One region of the Thauera chlorobenzoica genome, then DNA from elsewhere that is predicted to be linked to it. Evidence: predicted binding sites of a transcription regulator. Region 1 holds the regulator's gene; each other region holds the start of a gene.
What was found. Region 1 encodes FNR, which switches genes on or off when oxygen is low (the NO sensors DNR and NnrR bind a similar motif). Its sites were predicted from a motif close to TTGANCTAGNTCAA; they were not measured.
Positions count from the first base shown of each region.

Region 2: a site for FNR is predicted at 2,462-2,475, ahead of nirJ (heme d1 biosynthesis radical SAM protein NirJ). Genes of this name have one in related genera too.
Region 3: a site for FNR is predicted at 1,748-1,761, ahead of paaN (phenylacetic acid degradation protein PaaN). Genes of this name have one in related genera too.

Region 1 covers NZ_CP018839.1:3,468,991-3,473,488, forward strand. The annotation lists gene Tchl_RS16180 (sulfite exporter TauE/SafE family protein) at 1-611, opposite strand, end outside; gene hemN (oxygen-independent coproporphyrinogen III oxidase) at 804-2,195, opposite strand; gene fnr (fumarate/nitrate reduction transcriptional regulator Fnr) at 2,335-3,075, shown strand; gene Tchl_RS16195 (SirB2 family protein) at 3,112-3,492, opposite strand; gene Tchl_RS16200 (Crp/Fnr family transcriptional regulator) at 3,585-4,268, shown strand; gene Tchl_RS16205 (MBL fold metallo-hydrolase RNA specificity domain-containing protein) at 4,418-4,498, opposite strand, start outside.
Region 2 covers NZ_CP018839.1:2,814,061-2,818,558, reverse strand. The annotation lists gene Tchl_RS13050 (nitrite reductase) at 1-1,207, opposite strand, end outside; gene nirJ (heme d1 biosynthesis radical SAM protein NirJ) at 1,204-2,412, opposite strand; gene ahbB (siroheme decarboxylase subunit beta) at 2,529-3,083, opposite strand; gene Tchl_RS13035 (Lrp/AsnC family transcriptional regulator) at 3,083-3,586, opposite strand; gene ahbB (siroheme decarboxylase subunit beta) at 3,579-4,498, opposite strand, start outside.
Region 3 covers NZ_CP018839.1:2,261,677-2,266,174, reverse strand. The annotation lists gene paaK (phenylacetate--CoA ligase PaaK) at 1-227, opposite strand, end outside; gene paaI (hydroxyphenylacetyl-CoA thioesterase PaaI) at 251-742, opposite strand; gene paaG (2-(1,2-epoxy-1,2-dihydrophenyl)acetyl-CoA isomerase PaaG) at 848-1,654, opposite strand; gene paaN (phenylacetic acid degradation protein PaaN) at 1,866-3,530, shown strand; gene paaY (phenylacetic acid degradation protein PaaY) at 3,566-4,174, shown strand; gene Tchl_RS10505 (LysR family transcriptional regulator) at 4,212-4,498, opposite strand, start outside.

The sequences.
Region 1 (4,498 bases):
AGGCGCACCTTGCTGCTGCGGGTGAACGCGCGGAACTTCAGGAACAGCATCCCCGCCAGCAGCAGGTTGGGCAGCGTGCCCAGGCCGAACGCCAGCATCAGCCCGGCACCGCGCGCGCCTGAGCCGCTCACCAGGGCGGTGGCGAGGATCGAGTAGGTGAGCCCGCAGGGGATGAAGCCCCACAGCAGCCCAAGGGGCAAGGCCTGCCGCACCGAACGCGCCGGCAGGAAGCGGCGGGTGGCGGGCTTGATCTGCCGCCACACGACATGGCCGGCGCGCTCGAGCGGAGCCAGCGGGCGGGTGAAGCCGGTGAGGTAGAGGCCGAGCGCGACCAGCATCAGGTTCGCCAGCACGTACAGCGTCATCTGTACCGGCAGCATACCGTCGTAGACCATGCCGACCGACCCGAGCGCGCCGACCAGCCCGCCCAGCACCGTATAGGTGGCGATGCGGCCGAGGTTGTAGGCCAGATGCAGCGACCATTGCGGCTTGCTGCCCGGCGAGCGCAGCTGCAGGGTGAGGGCGCCGACGATGCCGCCGCACATCGACACGCAATGCGTGCCGCCGAGCAGGCCGATCAGAAAGACAGCGAAATAGCCGGTATCGGGCATGGCACACGGGGCATGGGGCAGGCGTCTCAGGGATGGCTGAAGCGGCATTTTACGCCGCAGTGCAGCATCCTGCCCGCCCGATTTCGCTTCGCTGAAGCGGCGGAATCAACGCCCCGCAACCGCTGCTTCCGCCCCGCATGACCGGCCCGTGTCGGCCGCCTGCCGCCCCGGCAGTCGATGCGAAGGGCGGGGTCAGATCACCCGCGAGTAGCGTGCGCGCTCGCGGTCGGCGCGCAGGTAGCGGTCGAACACCATCGCGATGCCACGCACCAGCAGGCGACCGGCCGGCTGTACGGTGATCCAGTCGCCCTCGATCTTCACCAGCCCGGCCTTTTCCATTTCCTTCAGGTCGGCGAGCTCTTCGGCGAAGTAATCGCGGAAATCGACCAGATGGGCGATCTCGATCGACTGCATCGACAGCTCGAAGTGGCACATCAGCGCCTGGATGATCGAACGCCGCAGCAGATCGTCGGCAGTCAGCTCGATGCCGCGCAGCACCGGCAGCTCGTCGCGGTCGAGGGCGTCGTAATACTCGTCCAGGGTCTTGACGTTCTGCGCATAAACCGGGCCGATCTTGCCGATCGCCGACACCCCGAAGGCGAGCAGATCGCACTCGGCCTGCGTCGAATAGCCCTGGAAGTTGCGGTGCAGGCGGCCCTGGCGCTGGGCCACGGTGAGTTCGTCATCGGGCTTGGCGAAGTGGTCCATGCCGATGTAGACGTAGCCCGCTTCGGTGAGGCGGCGGATGCCCAGCTGCAGCAGCTGCAGCTTGGTGTCGGCGCTGGGCATGTCGCTGGAATGGATGCGGCGCTGCGGCTTGAACAGCCCGGGCAGGTGGGCGTAGCTGTAGAGCGAAATGCGATCGGGCGAGATCTGCAGCACCTGCTCGAGGCTGCGGTTGAAACTGATCACGTTCTGCTTGGGCAGGCCGTAGATCAGGTCCATGCTGACCGACTTGAACCCGGTCTGGCGCGCGGCATCGATGACGAGCTGGGTTTCCTCGAAACTTTGCACACGGTTGACCGCCCGCTGCACATCCTCGGCGAAATCCTGCACGCCGACACTCATGCGGTTGAAGCCGAGCTCGGCGAGCAGCTTGACGGTATCGAAATCGACCTTGCGCGGATCGACTTCGATCGAGTATTCGCCGTTGGGCACCAGGGTGAAATGCTCGCGCACCGAAGCCATCAGCTCGCGCATCTCGTCGTGCGAGAGGAAGGTCGGGGTGCCTCCACCCAGGTGAAGCTGCGTCACCTGCCGGCTGCCCTCAAGGCAGGCAGCCTGCATTTCGATTTCTTTAGCCAGGTATTTCAGATACTTGGCAGAACGACCGTGATCCTTGGTGATGATCTTGTTGCAGGCGCAGTAGTAGCAGATCGTGTTGCAGAACGGGATGTGGAAGTATAATGAAAGCGGTCTGCTTACCCCGCCGATGGCCCGTTTTGCCAGCCAGGCCTTCAGTGCGTCGGCGTTGAAGGCCTCGACGAAGCGGTCCGCTGTCGGGTAAGAGGTATACCGCGGCCCGTTGATATCGAATCTACGGATCAGTTGCGGATCGAAGAGGAGTTCGTTCTGGCTTTTCATGATCTAGCTGCTGCTGTGTGTGACGAACAATGGCAGAACGCCTGATTTTTTTGGTTGACGTGGGTCAACGGGTGTGGAATGCCGGGCGCCCGGGGTCTCCATCGGGGTCATTTGTCGGGGAGGCCGGATTATCGTGCAGATGAGGGCGACAGTGCCAATTACCGTAAGCGGACTCAAGTCTGCCTGTTCGCAGTGCAATCTGGTGGAGCTGTGCCTGCCTTTCGGGCTGTCCAACAGCGAGCTGAACCGCCTCGACGAGCTCGTCGGTGCGCGACGCAAGATCAAGCGCCAGCACAACCTTTACCACGCGGGTGACCCGTTCGAGGCGATCTACGCCATCCGTGCCGGCTCGTTCAAGACCGATGTGCTGCTCGAAGACGGCCGCGAGCAGGTCACCGGCTTCCAGATGACCGGCGAGATCCTCGGCCTGGACGGGATCAGCACCGAGGTCCATTCCTGCAATTCGGTCGCGCTCGAAGACAGCGAAGTCTGCGTGATCCCTTACGACAAGCTCGAGCAGATGTCGCACGAGGTCGAAGGGCTGCAGCTGCAGTTCCACAAGGTGATGAGCCGCGAGATCGTGCGCGATCACGGGGTGATGATGCTGCTCGGCTCAATGCGGGCCGAGGAGCGCCTGGCGGCCTTCCTGCTGAACATGTCGCAGCGGTTCACCGCGCGCGGCTTCTCCGCCCAGGAGTTCAACCTGCGCATGACGCGGGAAGAGATCGGCTCCTACCTCGGTCTGAAACTGGAAACGGTGTCGCGCGCGTTCTCGCGTTTCCAGGACGAAGGCCTGATCGCCGTGCAGCAAAAGCACGTCCGCCTGCTCGAGCCGGCACGGCTGAAGAGCCTCATCCAGCACCAGCCAGGCGCGCGCTGAGCGCTGCCGGCGGGGAGGTTTTCCCGCCGCCCGGACTCAGGCGAAGAACCCCGCCATGTTCTTGGTGATGGCGATCGACACGATCCAGGCATACACCAGCAGCGCACCGACGAAGGCGGTGGTCCGCACCGCCGGCGTTCTGCCGCGCTTGAGCGCCACGGTGCCCAGGAGGATGTAGGCGATCAGCCCGAAGACTTTCGCCGTGACCCAGTCGGCCGCAAACGGGTATTGCCCGATCATGATCGCGAGGCTGATCGCACTGAGCAGCAACAGGCTGTCGACAACGTGGGGCAGCACCCGGGTCAATGGCCGCTGAAGCAGCGGGCTGCCGGTAAACATCCACAGCCCGCGGAGCAGAAAGCCCGTTGCGCTGAGTACGACGCAGGTCACATGAAGATGCTTGATTGTGTAGTACATCCGTCCCCTTTCAACGAAAGAAACCCGAGCTCCGGTGCGAGTCCGCGCCCCGGCCTCGATTAAAATTGCGCCTCGATACGGAGAGCCCGCCGATGCCCCCCCATGCCCCGCTCGACATACCCGCCCTGCTCAGACGCATCCCGCTGTTCAGCGAACTGTCCGACACCGACATCGAGCGCGTTTCGCGCTACACCCGCGAACGCCACGTCTCGCGCGGCGAAGTGCTGTTTCAGCGCGGAGACCAGCCGCACGGCTTCTACTTCGTGGTGTCGGGCCAGGTCAAGCTGGCCTTCTCGTCGTCCCAAGGGACCGAGAAGGTCGTCGAAATCATCGGCCCGATGCAAAGTTTCGGCGAGGCGGTGATGTTCATGAACCACCCCTACCCGGTGTTTTCCGAAGCCCTTGCCGATACCGTGCTGGTGCATGTCAGCCAGGCGGTGGTCAGCGAGATGATCGAACAGGATGCGACCTTTGCCAGCAAGCTCCTTGCCGGCCTGTCGATCCGGCTCCACGGCCTGATCCAGGACGTCGAAACCTATTCGCTGCGCTCGAGCATGCAGCGCGTGATCGGCTATCTGCTCCAGGTCGCCGACAGTGACGAACCCTGCGAAATTTCGCTGCCGACGAGCAAGCAGGTGATTGCGTCCCGCCTCAACCTCACCCCTGAAACCCTGTCGCGTATCTTTCACGACCTCAGCGAAGTCGGCCTGATCAGTGTGCAGGGCAAGCGCATCACCTTGCACGACCCTGCCCGCCTGGCGCGTTACAACGCCTGAGCGCGAAACCTCACCCACCGGCCGGCGCTGCGCCCGGCTTCTTGCCGCGCGCGCGTGCAGGAGCGACGGCGACTCCCCCGCTTCCACGCTGCGCCCGCTGCAGTACCCTTCATCGCTCATCGCGGCGCCCCCTCCACCCGGTGAGGCGATCAACCCAGAAGGTAGGGGACGAGCGGCTCGGCCACCGTGAGGGCGGGCCAGCCAAGCTCGTGTTCGGCAGCGACGGCGAA
Region 2 (4,498 bases), 650 kb from region 1:
TGCCCGCGGCATCGGTCCATTCCCAGGTCACCCCCGAGCCCAGATGCGGCATGCCGTCCAGCGGCAGGTCGGCGATCTTCTTGCGCACGTCCAGATTCACCACCTGGCCCACCCCTGCGCGCGAGGCCCCCATCAGCTCGGAGTAATCCTGGGTGAAGAAGAAGTCGTCGAGCGGTTCGGCCAGGATCGTGCGGCGCGGGTTCAGGTAGCCGGGGATGAAGCTGCCCTCGCGCTGCTTGTAGTCGTGGATGAAGCCGGTGGGGATGTCCTCGACCGCCTTCGTGTAGCTGATCTCCCACACCTCGGGCACGTCCTTCAGCGCGGCGATGAAAGACTGGCGCGGACTTGCATCGTAGACGGCCGAGACCCGCGAAGTCTGCTTGCCGTCGCGGTCACCCGCCTCGACCGTCTTGACCAGGTTGAGCTCGCCGTCGAGCAGCACGATGTTGTGCGGCAGGTAGTTCGCCACCGCGACATGACGACCGTCGGGCGAAGCGGCGACGTTGCGGGTGTTGATCCCGGCGCGCACTTCGGCCACCACTTTGAGGTTCCACAGGTCGAACTTGGTGATCCAGCCGTCACGCGAGGCGAAGAACACATAGCGTCCGTCGGCGGCGAACTTCGGCCCGCCGTGCAGCGCGAAGCGCGACTGGAAGCGGTGGATCGGCTCGAGCTTGTCGCCGTCGAGGACGCTGACGTGGTGATCGCCCGCCTCCACCACGAGGAAGAGGTTGAGCGGATCGGCCTCGAACACCGGCTTGTCGGAGAGCGTGGCCGGATCGACGTGCTGGATGCGCGAAGCGGCGATATCGGCCTCGCTCCAGCGCGGCGCAGGGACCACCGGGGTGTAGATCCAGTCGGTGATCGCAGCGATCTCGTCCTTGCTCAGCTGTGCGGCGAAGCCCGGCATCTGGGTGGCGGTGCGGCCCTCGGCGATCACCTTCACGGCCTCGGCCTTGCGCAGGCGGGCGAGGTTGTCGGGGAGCAGCGCCGGCCCCATTGCGCCGTAGCGGGTGGGTGCATGGCAGGCCGCGCAGTGCTGCTGGTAAAGGTCCACGACCCGGGACGGCGCCACCGCAGGGAGTGCCTCGGCAGCGGCGCCCTCGGCGGGCCGCGCCTTCGCCGACGGCGCAGCGGCGGCAGGCTCCGCGGCCGTGCCGCCGCCCAGCAGCAGCAGCCCGGCGAGCAGGGGCGCGGCCGCTTTCATGCCGACACCTTGCCCGCGCGGCTCCAGGGCGTGGTCCGCACGCGTTCGGCGCCGTAGTCTTGCGCGCTGACGCCGATCTCGTCGTCATCAAGGTAGCAGGCCGGGTCCTCCGCCCAGGGGTTACCGGTGACCTGTGCCGCGCGCACACGCGAGCTACCGTTGCAGATCTCCAGGTAGCGACAGGCGCCGCAGCGGCCCTCGAGCTTGCGCGGATGCTGCTTCAGGCCGGCGAGCAGGGGGTTGGACAGGTCGTTCCAGATCTCGCCGAAGGCGCGCTTGCGCACATCGCCCAGCGGCACATGCCACCACATCGTATCCGGGTGGACGATGCCGAGGTTGTCGATGTTGGCCACGTTCACGCCGCTGGCGTTGCCGCCCCACTGGCGCAGCTTGGCCTCGATGTGCGCGGCCTTCTCCGGGAAGCGGCGCTGCACCCAGTGCAGCAGGAAAGGGCCGTCGGTGTCGTTGTTGCCGGTGACGAAATCCTTGTCGATGCCGCGCCGGTGCAACTCGAGGCAGGTTTCGAACAGCCGCTCCATCGCTTCGCGGGTGGTGCGGTGGCGGGCATCGCCGGCGCGGTTCTTGTTGCCCCGTCCGGCGTAGTTCAGGTGCGAGAAGTAGAATTTGTCGATGCCTTCGTCTTCGACCAGCCGGAGCAGTGCGGGCAGGTCGTGGGCATTGCCTTCGGTCATCGTGTAGCGCACGCCAACCTTGATCCCGCGTTCGCGGCACAGGCGGATGCCGTGCATCGAGGCGGCGAAAGCGCCTTCCTTGCGGCGAAAGCGGTCATGGGTGGCGCCGATCCCGTCCAGGCTCACCCCGACGTAGTCGAAGCCGATGGCGTCGATGGCATCGATGTTGGTTTCGTTGATCAGGGTGCCGTTCGAAGACAGGCCGACGTAGAACCCCATGGCCTTGGCGCGGCGGGCGATGTCGAAAATGTCCGGGCGCAGCAGGGGCTCGCCGCCGGAGAGGATCAGCACCGGGACGCGGGCGACTTTGAGCTCGTCCATCACCTTGAACACTTCGGCGGTACCGAGTTCGCCGGCGAAATCCTTGTCCGCCGAGATCGAGTAGCAGTGCTCGCAGGTCAGGTTGCAGCGCCGGATCAGGTTCCAGATCACCACCGGCCCGGGCGGATTACGGCGCGGCCCCGCTGGGGTGGGGTGGTCGAGTTCGCGAATGAAGTGCGAGATGCGGAACATGAAAGCCTCCTGGTTGCTGCGATTACAGCCGAGCGGAGCGCGCAGAAAAATGATGCCGGTCAAGGGGGGCGCGAAGCGGGCTGCGGGGGCGAGCGCCCCTCCCGGAAAGGAGGGCGTCAGGCGCCGATGCGCAGCCCGGTTTTTTTCAGGATGCCGGCCGAAAACAGCACGTCGTGGCCGCGGCAGGCGCCACCGAAATCGCGCTCGAGCAGCGCGGCGATTTCCCCCACCCGCGCCAGCGCGGCCTCGCGGCTGGCCGCGTGGACCATCGCGAACAGGTTGTAGGGCCAGTCCGGCAGATGGCGGGGACGGCGGTAGCAGTGGGTCACGAAGGCCAGCGCCCCGACCCGCTCGCCCGCGGCGTCGATCACCGCGTCATCGACGTCCCACACGCTCATGCCGTTCGCGGTGTAGCCGATCGCGTAGTGATTGGGCACCGCACCGATGCGGCGGATGCGGCCATCGGCGAGCATCGCGGTGAGGCGGGCGCGCACCTGATCCTCGTTTATTCCGAGCCTGGCAGCGACCAGCGCATAGGGTCGCGGCGCCAGCGGCAGGCCGCCCTGGGTGGCGAGCACGATCCGACGGTCGAGCTCGTCCGTGGCGAGCGCGCCGGGTGCCGTTGCCTCGGTGCCTGCGGCGATCAGGATGGAAAGATCGGACGCGTTCATCAGGCCTCCAGTTTCATCTCGACGAAGTATTCCCGCTCTTTCGGGAACAGGTTCACCGCCAGTCCGGTAGCCGACTCGATCCGGCGTGCGACCCCGGCAATGCCGTCGGGCGTTTCGGTGGCGAGGACGAACCACATGTTGAGGCGGTGCTCGCGCCGGTAATTGTGCGCGACTTCGGGAAAGGCATTGACCGCTTCGACCACGCTCGTCCATCGGTCCTCGGACACCGCGATCGCCGCCAGGCAGAAGGCGCCGCCCATGCGTTCGATCTGGAACATCGGCCCGAAGCGGGTCAGCACGCGGTCGTCGAGCAGGCTCTGGAGGCGGCCGATGACTTCCGCCTCGGACAGGCCGAGGGCGGCAGCGACGCGTGCGAACGGCGTTTCATCGAGGGGGAAGTCGCCCTGCAGGGCGTTGATCAGACGACGGTCGATGTCGTCGGGCGCACGCCTGGCGGCCACCGCCCGCCGCCCGTCGTATTCGCCGGATTGCGGCTCAGGCATGGGCAAGATCCTTGCTGTCGAGGTACTGCGCACCGGTCTGCTTGAACCGCCGGCAGCTGAAGAGCACGCCATGGGGGTAAGCGTCGAGACCGAGCCGACGGGCGAGTTCCGCGCGTTCGGCGAGGACCTCGTCGCGTGCACTGCCGTGGATCATGCAGAACAGGTTGTAGGGCCAGTCCGGCAGGGAGCGGCGGCGACGGTAGCACAGCGTGACCGCGGCCTCGCCCGCAAGACGGCGGCCGAGCGCGGAAACTTCGGCGTCGGGGATATCCCACACGCACATCGCGTTGGCTTCGAGCCCCAGCTCGTGATGACGCACGACGACACCGAAGCGGCGGATCAGCCCTTCGGCCTGCCACTGCCGGATGTACTCGATGGTTTCCGCCTCGTCGAACCCCACCGCAGCCCCCAGACGCGCAAAAGGCTGCGCCTCGAGCATGAGGCCGCGCTGCAAGGTGGCGATCAGCCGGCGCTCGGCTTCGGACAGGGTCCGGCCCGCGCCCGGCTCGTCGGGGAGCGCCGTTTTCGCCCTCCGCTCCCGGCGCTCGGCGCAACCGGGTTCGCGACCCGCCTCTTGCGCGTTGAGGTCGAAACCGAGATCGATGTGGAACTCCTCCTCGAGCGGCAGCTCGATGACCGCACACCCGGTATCGCGCTCGATGCCGCCGATGATTTCGCCCAGATGGGCCTGTGACGCGGCGGTGACCACGAACCACAGGTTGTAGCGGTGCTCGCGCTGATAATTATGGTTGATCGCCGCTTCCCGGCTCACCCGCTCCGCCACCGCCTCCAGGCGATCGGGCGGCGCCGCCAGCGCCGCCAGCGCGCTGGCCCCCAGGCGGCGCGGCGCGAACACGGCGCCGACCCGGCTGACCAGGCCCTGCGCCTCGAGCCGGCGATAGGCGGCGATCA
Region 3 (4,498 bases), 1.2 Mb from region 1:
CGCAGGTCGTGCTTGGTGGTGAACGGGAACTTCGCCAGGTCCTCGAGCGTGCGCAGGTCGTCCGGATGCACGCCCTTGGCATCGAAGGCCTGGCGATAGTGCGGCACGTTGTCGTACGCGTGGCGCACGCTCCATTGCAGCCGTTCGAGCTGCAAGGCGCGCAGCTCGTCGGCGCTGGCCGTCTCGATCGGCTCGAGCTGCGCGGGCGCGTAGCGGTTGATCGGCATGGTCTCCTCCTTGGTGTGCTTGATCAATCGATATTCGATAGGTGCGTGCCGCCCTCGCCCGCCACGATCACCGGCCGCCCCTTCTTCCGGTACGACTTGCCGCGCAACAGCGCGACCAGCTCACCGGCCTGGTTGGTGACGCGGATGTCGTACAACCCGGTGCGCCCGGAAGCCTGCACTTCGTGCGCTTCCGCGGTGAGCACGTCGCCCAGCCGCCCCGGGCGCAGGAAATCCAGACTGATGCCCGAAGCCACGGTCTGCTCGTTGCAGGCGTTGCAGGCATAGGCGAAGGCGGAATCGGCCACCGCGGTGATGAAGGCGCCGTGACACGCGCCCAGGCCGTTGAGCATGCGCTCCTCGACCGTCATGGTGAGGCGCGCATAGCCCGGGCCGATCGCCGCGATTTCAATTCCCAGTCCGCGCGAAGCGTGGTCGCGCGCATACATCGACCGGCCGACCTGTTCGGCCACGGCCTGGGCATCCTGTGCCTGCGGTGTCGGGCTCGTCTTGTTCATCCCATCCTCTTCATTGCAATGCGGGTACGCAACCCGCCGAATGTGCACATCCGCCGACCATCGGCTTCCATGTTCCCGTCGGCCAGGAGCCGCGGAAGCGGCCGTTCAGCGGCCCTTGAACTGCGGCGCACGCTTGTCCATGAATGCGGCCACCCCCTCGCGGTAGTCTTCCGAACGCCCGCAGGCCGACATCAGGTCGCGCTCGACGTCGAGCTGGGCTTCGAGGCCGCGCAGCGAGCTCTCCCAGATCGCCTTCTTCGTCTGCGCGTAGCCGAAGGTCGGCCCCTGCGCGAGCTGGCGCGCAACCGCGCCCACCGTGCTCATCAACGCGGCATCGTCCACCGTCTTCCAGATCAGCCCCCACTGCTCGGCCTGCTCCGCGCTCAGGCGTTCGCCGAGCAGGGCCAGGCCCAGGGCGCGCGCCGGCCCCAGCAGGCGCGGCAGGATCCAGGTGCCGCCGGTGTCGGGAATCAGCCCGAGCTTGCTGAACGCCTGGATGAAGCTCGCCGAGCGCGCGGCGAACACCAGGTCGCAGGCCAGCGCGATGTTCGCCCCCGCCCCTGCGGCGACGCCGTTGACGGCGGCGATCACCGGCAGCTCGAGCGCGCGCAGCGCCAGCACCAGCGGCTTGTAGTTCTTTTCCACCGACGCCCCCAGGTCGACCGCCTCGCCGCCGGGCGCGACGTTGCGGTCGGACAGGTCCTGGCCGGCGCAGAAGCCGCGCCCGGCGCCGGTGAGCACGAGCACGCGGACGCTGCCGTCGGCCCGCCCTGCACGCACCCGCGCCAGCGCTTGGCGCAGCTCGTCGTGCATGCGGTCGTTGAAGCTGTTGAGCCGCTCCGGACGGTTCAGCGTCAGGGTCGCGACCCCGTCCTCGACTTCGAAAAGAATCGTCTCCATCGCCTCGTTCATGTTCCCTGTCTCTCCATGCAGCGGGGCCGGGATGCAATGATGCCCACAGCGCCTCGTTTATAAATTTGACCGATCGGTCAATCAATAGTAGTCTTGAGCTACATCAAAAGACAAGCACTTTTTTCCCCCGAGACCTTGCCGGCACAAAATTTTTGTGCAGCCCACACTATTTCACCGTGCGTGCCGGCCTGACCACCCCAAGGAGACGACCATGAGCCACCCTCTTTTCGAAGCCCACAAGCCGACCCTCGACGCTGCCCTCTCCGCCCTGCACACGCGCGGCTACTGGAGCCCCTACGCCGAAACGCCCAGCCCGCGGAGCTACGGCGAGGACGCCGCCGAAGCCGGCAAGCGCGCCTTCGAAAGCCACCTCGGCCGCGACTTCGTCCTCGACCAGCCGGGTCAGGCCGGCTGGGCCGCGACCGAGCGCTCACCCTACGGCATCGCCCTCGACGTACGCTACCCGGTCTGCGCGCCCGATGCCCTGGTACGTGCCGCCGAAGCGGCGATGCCCGGCTGGCGGCAGATCGGTGCCGAAGGGCGGGTCGGAATCTGCCTGGAAATCCTCCAGCGCCTGAACCGGCGCAGCTTCGAGCTCGCCCACGCGGTGATGATGACCACTGGCCAGGGCTGGATGATGGCCTTCCAGGCCGGCGGCGCGCACGCCCAGGACCGCGGCCTCGAAGCGGTCGCCACCGCGTGGGACGAGATGAGCCGCATCCCCGCCGAGGCGGTGTGGGAAAAGCCCCAGGGCAAGAACCCGCCGCTGCGCCTGCGCAAGCACTTCGAGATCGTCGGTCGCGGCGTCGCACTGGTGATCGGCTGCGGCACCTTCCCCACCTGGAACACCTATCCGGGCCTCTTCGCCGCGCTCGCCACCGGCAACCCGGTGATCGTCAAGCCTCATGAAAACGCCATCCTGCCGGCGGCGATCAGCGTCGCCATTGCCCGCGAAGTGCTCGCCGAACAGGGCCTGGACCCCAACCTGGTGACGCTCGCGGTGGTCGACGACCCCGCCGCCACCCGCCACCTTGCCACCCACCCGGCGGTGAAGTCGATCGACTTCACCGGCAGCACCGCGTTCGGCAACTGGCTGCTCGACCATGCCCGCCAGGCTCAGGTGTATGCCGAACTGGCCGGCGTCAACAACGTCGTCATCGAGTCCACCGACAACTACAAGGGCATGCTGAAGAATCTCGCATTCACCCTGTCGCTGTACGCCGGCCAGATGTGTACGACGACCCAGGCGATCATCGTCCCCGCCGGCGGCATCGACACCGACCAGGGCCACAAGCGCTTCGACGAAGTCGCCGCCGACCTCGGCGCCGCGGTTGCCCGCTTCCTCTCCGACGAGACCGTCGCCACCGCGGTACTGGGCGCGATCCAGTCGCCCGCCACCCTCGCCCGCATCGACCAAGCCCACGGCTTCGGCCAGGTGGTGCTGGCCTCGAAGGCGCTCGTCCATGCCGAGTTCCCCCAGGCGCAAGTGCGCACGCCGGTGATCGTCGCCTGCGACGCCGCCGACGAGGCCGCCTATATGGAGGAACGCTTCGGCCCGATCAGCTTCGTCGTGCGCGCGGCCGACGCCGACGCCGCGCTGCAGCTGTCCGAGCGCATCGTGCGCGAGCGCGGCGCGCTGACGGTGGGGCTGTACTCCACCCGCAGCGCGGTGATCGAGGCCATGACCGAAGCGACGCTGCGCGCCGGCGTGGCGCTGTCGCTGAACCTCGCCGGCGGGGTGTTCGTGAACCAGTCCGCGGCGTTCTCCGACTATCATGGTGTCGGCATGAACCCGGCCGCCAATGCGAGCTACGCCGACGCCGCCTTCGTTGCCAACCGGTTCCGCGTCGTGCAACGCCGTTACCATGTCGACTGAACCCGCCTGAAAACGCCCCCGGAGGAAAACGACCCATGCCCTGCTACGAAATCGACGGCGTCCGTCCCGTCATCCACCCCACCGCCTTCGTTCATCCGGATGCGGTGCTGATCGGCGACGTCTTCGTCGGGCCGGGCTGTTACGTCGCCCCGCAAGCCTCGCTGCGCGGTGACTTCGGCCGCATCGTGCTCGAAGAAGGAAGCAACGTGCAGGACGCCTGCGTCCTGCACGGCTTTCCCGAAATCGATACCGTGGTCGAGCAGAACGGCCACATCGGCCACGCCGCGGTGCTCCACGCCTGCCGCGTCGGGCGCAACGCCCTGATCGGCATGAATGCGGTGGTGATGGACTACGCCGAAATCGGCGAAGGCAGCATCGTCGCCGCCTGCGCCTTCGTGAAGGCCGAGATGAAAGTGCCGCCCGGCATGCTGGTGGCGGGCGTACCGGCCAAGGTGCTGCGTCCGCTGACCGATCAGGAGCGCGCGTGGAAGATCGTCGGCACCGAGTGCTACCACGCGCTCGCCGCGCGCAGCCTCGCCACCCTGAAGCCGTGCGAGCCGCTGCGCGAAGCCGACCCCGAACGCCGCCGCTTCGAGATGCCCGACATCGTGCCGCTCAGCGAAGCACGCCGGCGCGCCGGCTGAATCCGTTGCACAGGGGCGCTGCGGCGCCCTTTCCTGTTCACGCCTCCGGGCCGGTGCGGGCCGCCCCCGCGCCGGACGCGGTCCGCGCGAAAGGATAGGGCCACTCGTCGCGGTCCTCCGAGAACAGCTGCGCCACCAGCCCGCGCAGCCAGCGGTTGCGCGCATCGTGATGGTAGCTGCGGTGCCAGTGCTGGTAGAGCTCGATGCACGGGATCGGCAGCGGCGGCTCGACCATGCGGATGTTGGCACCGATCGACGAAAAGTAATGGCCGATCGCGTGCGGCACGGTCACGATCAGGTCCGATTTGCCGACGATCACCGGCA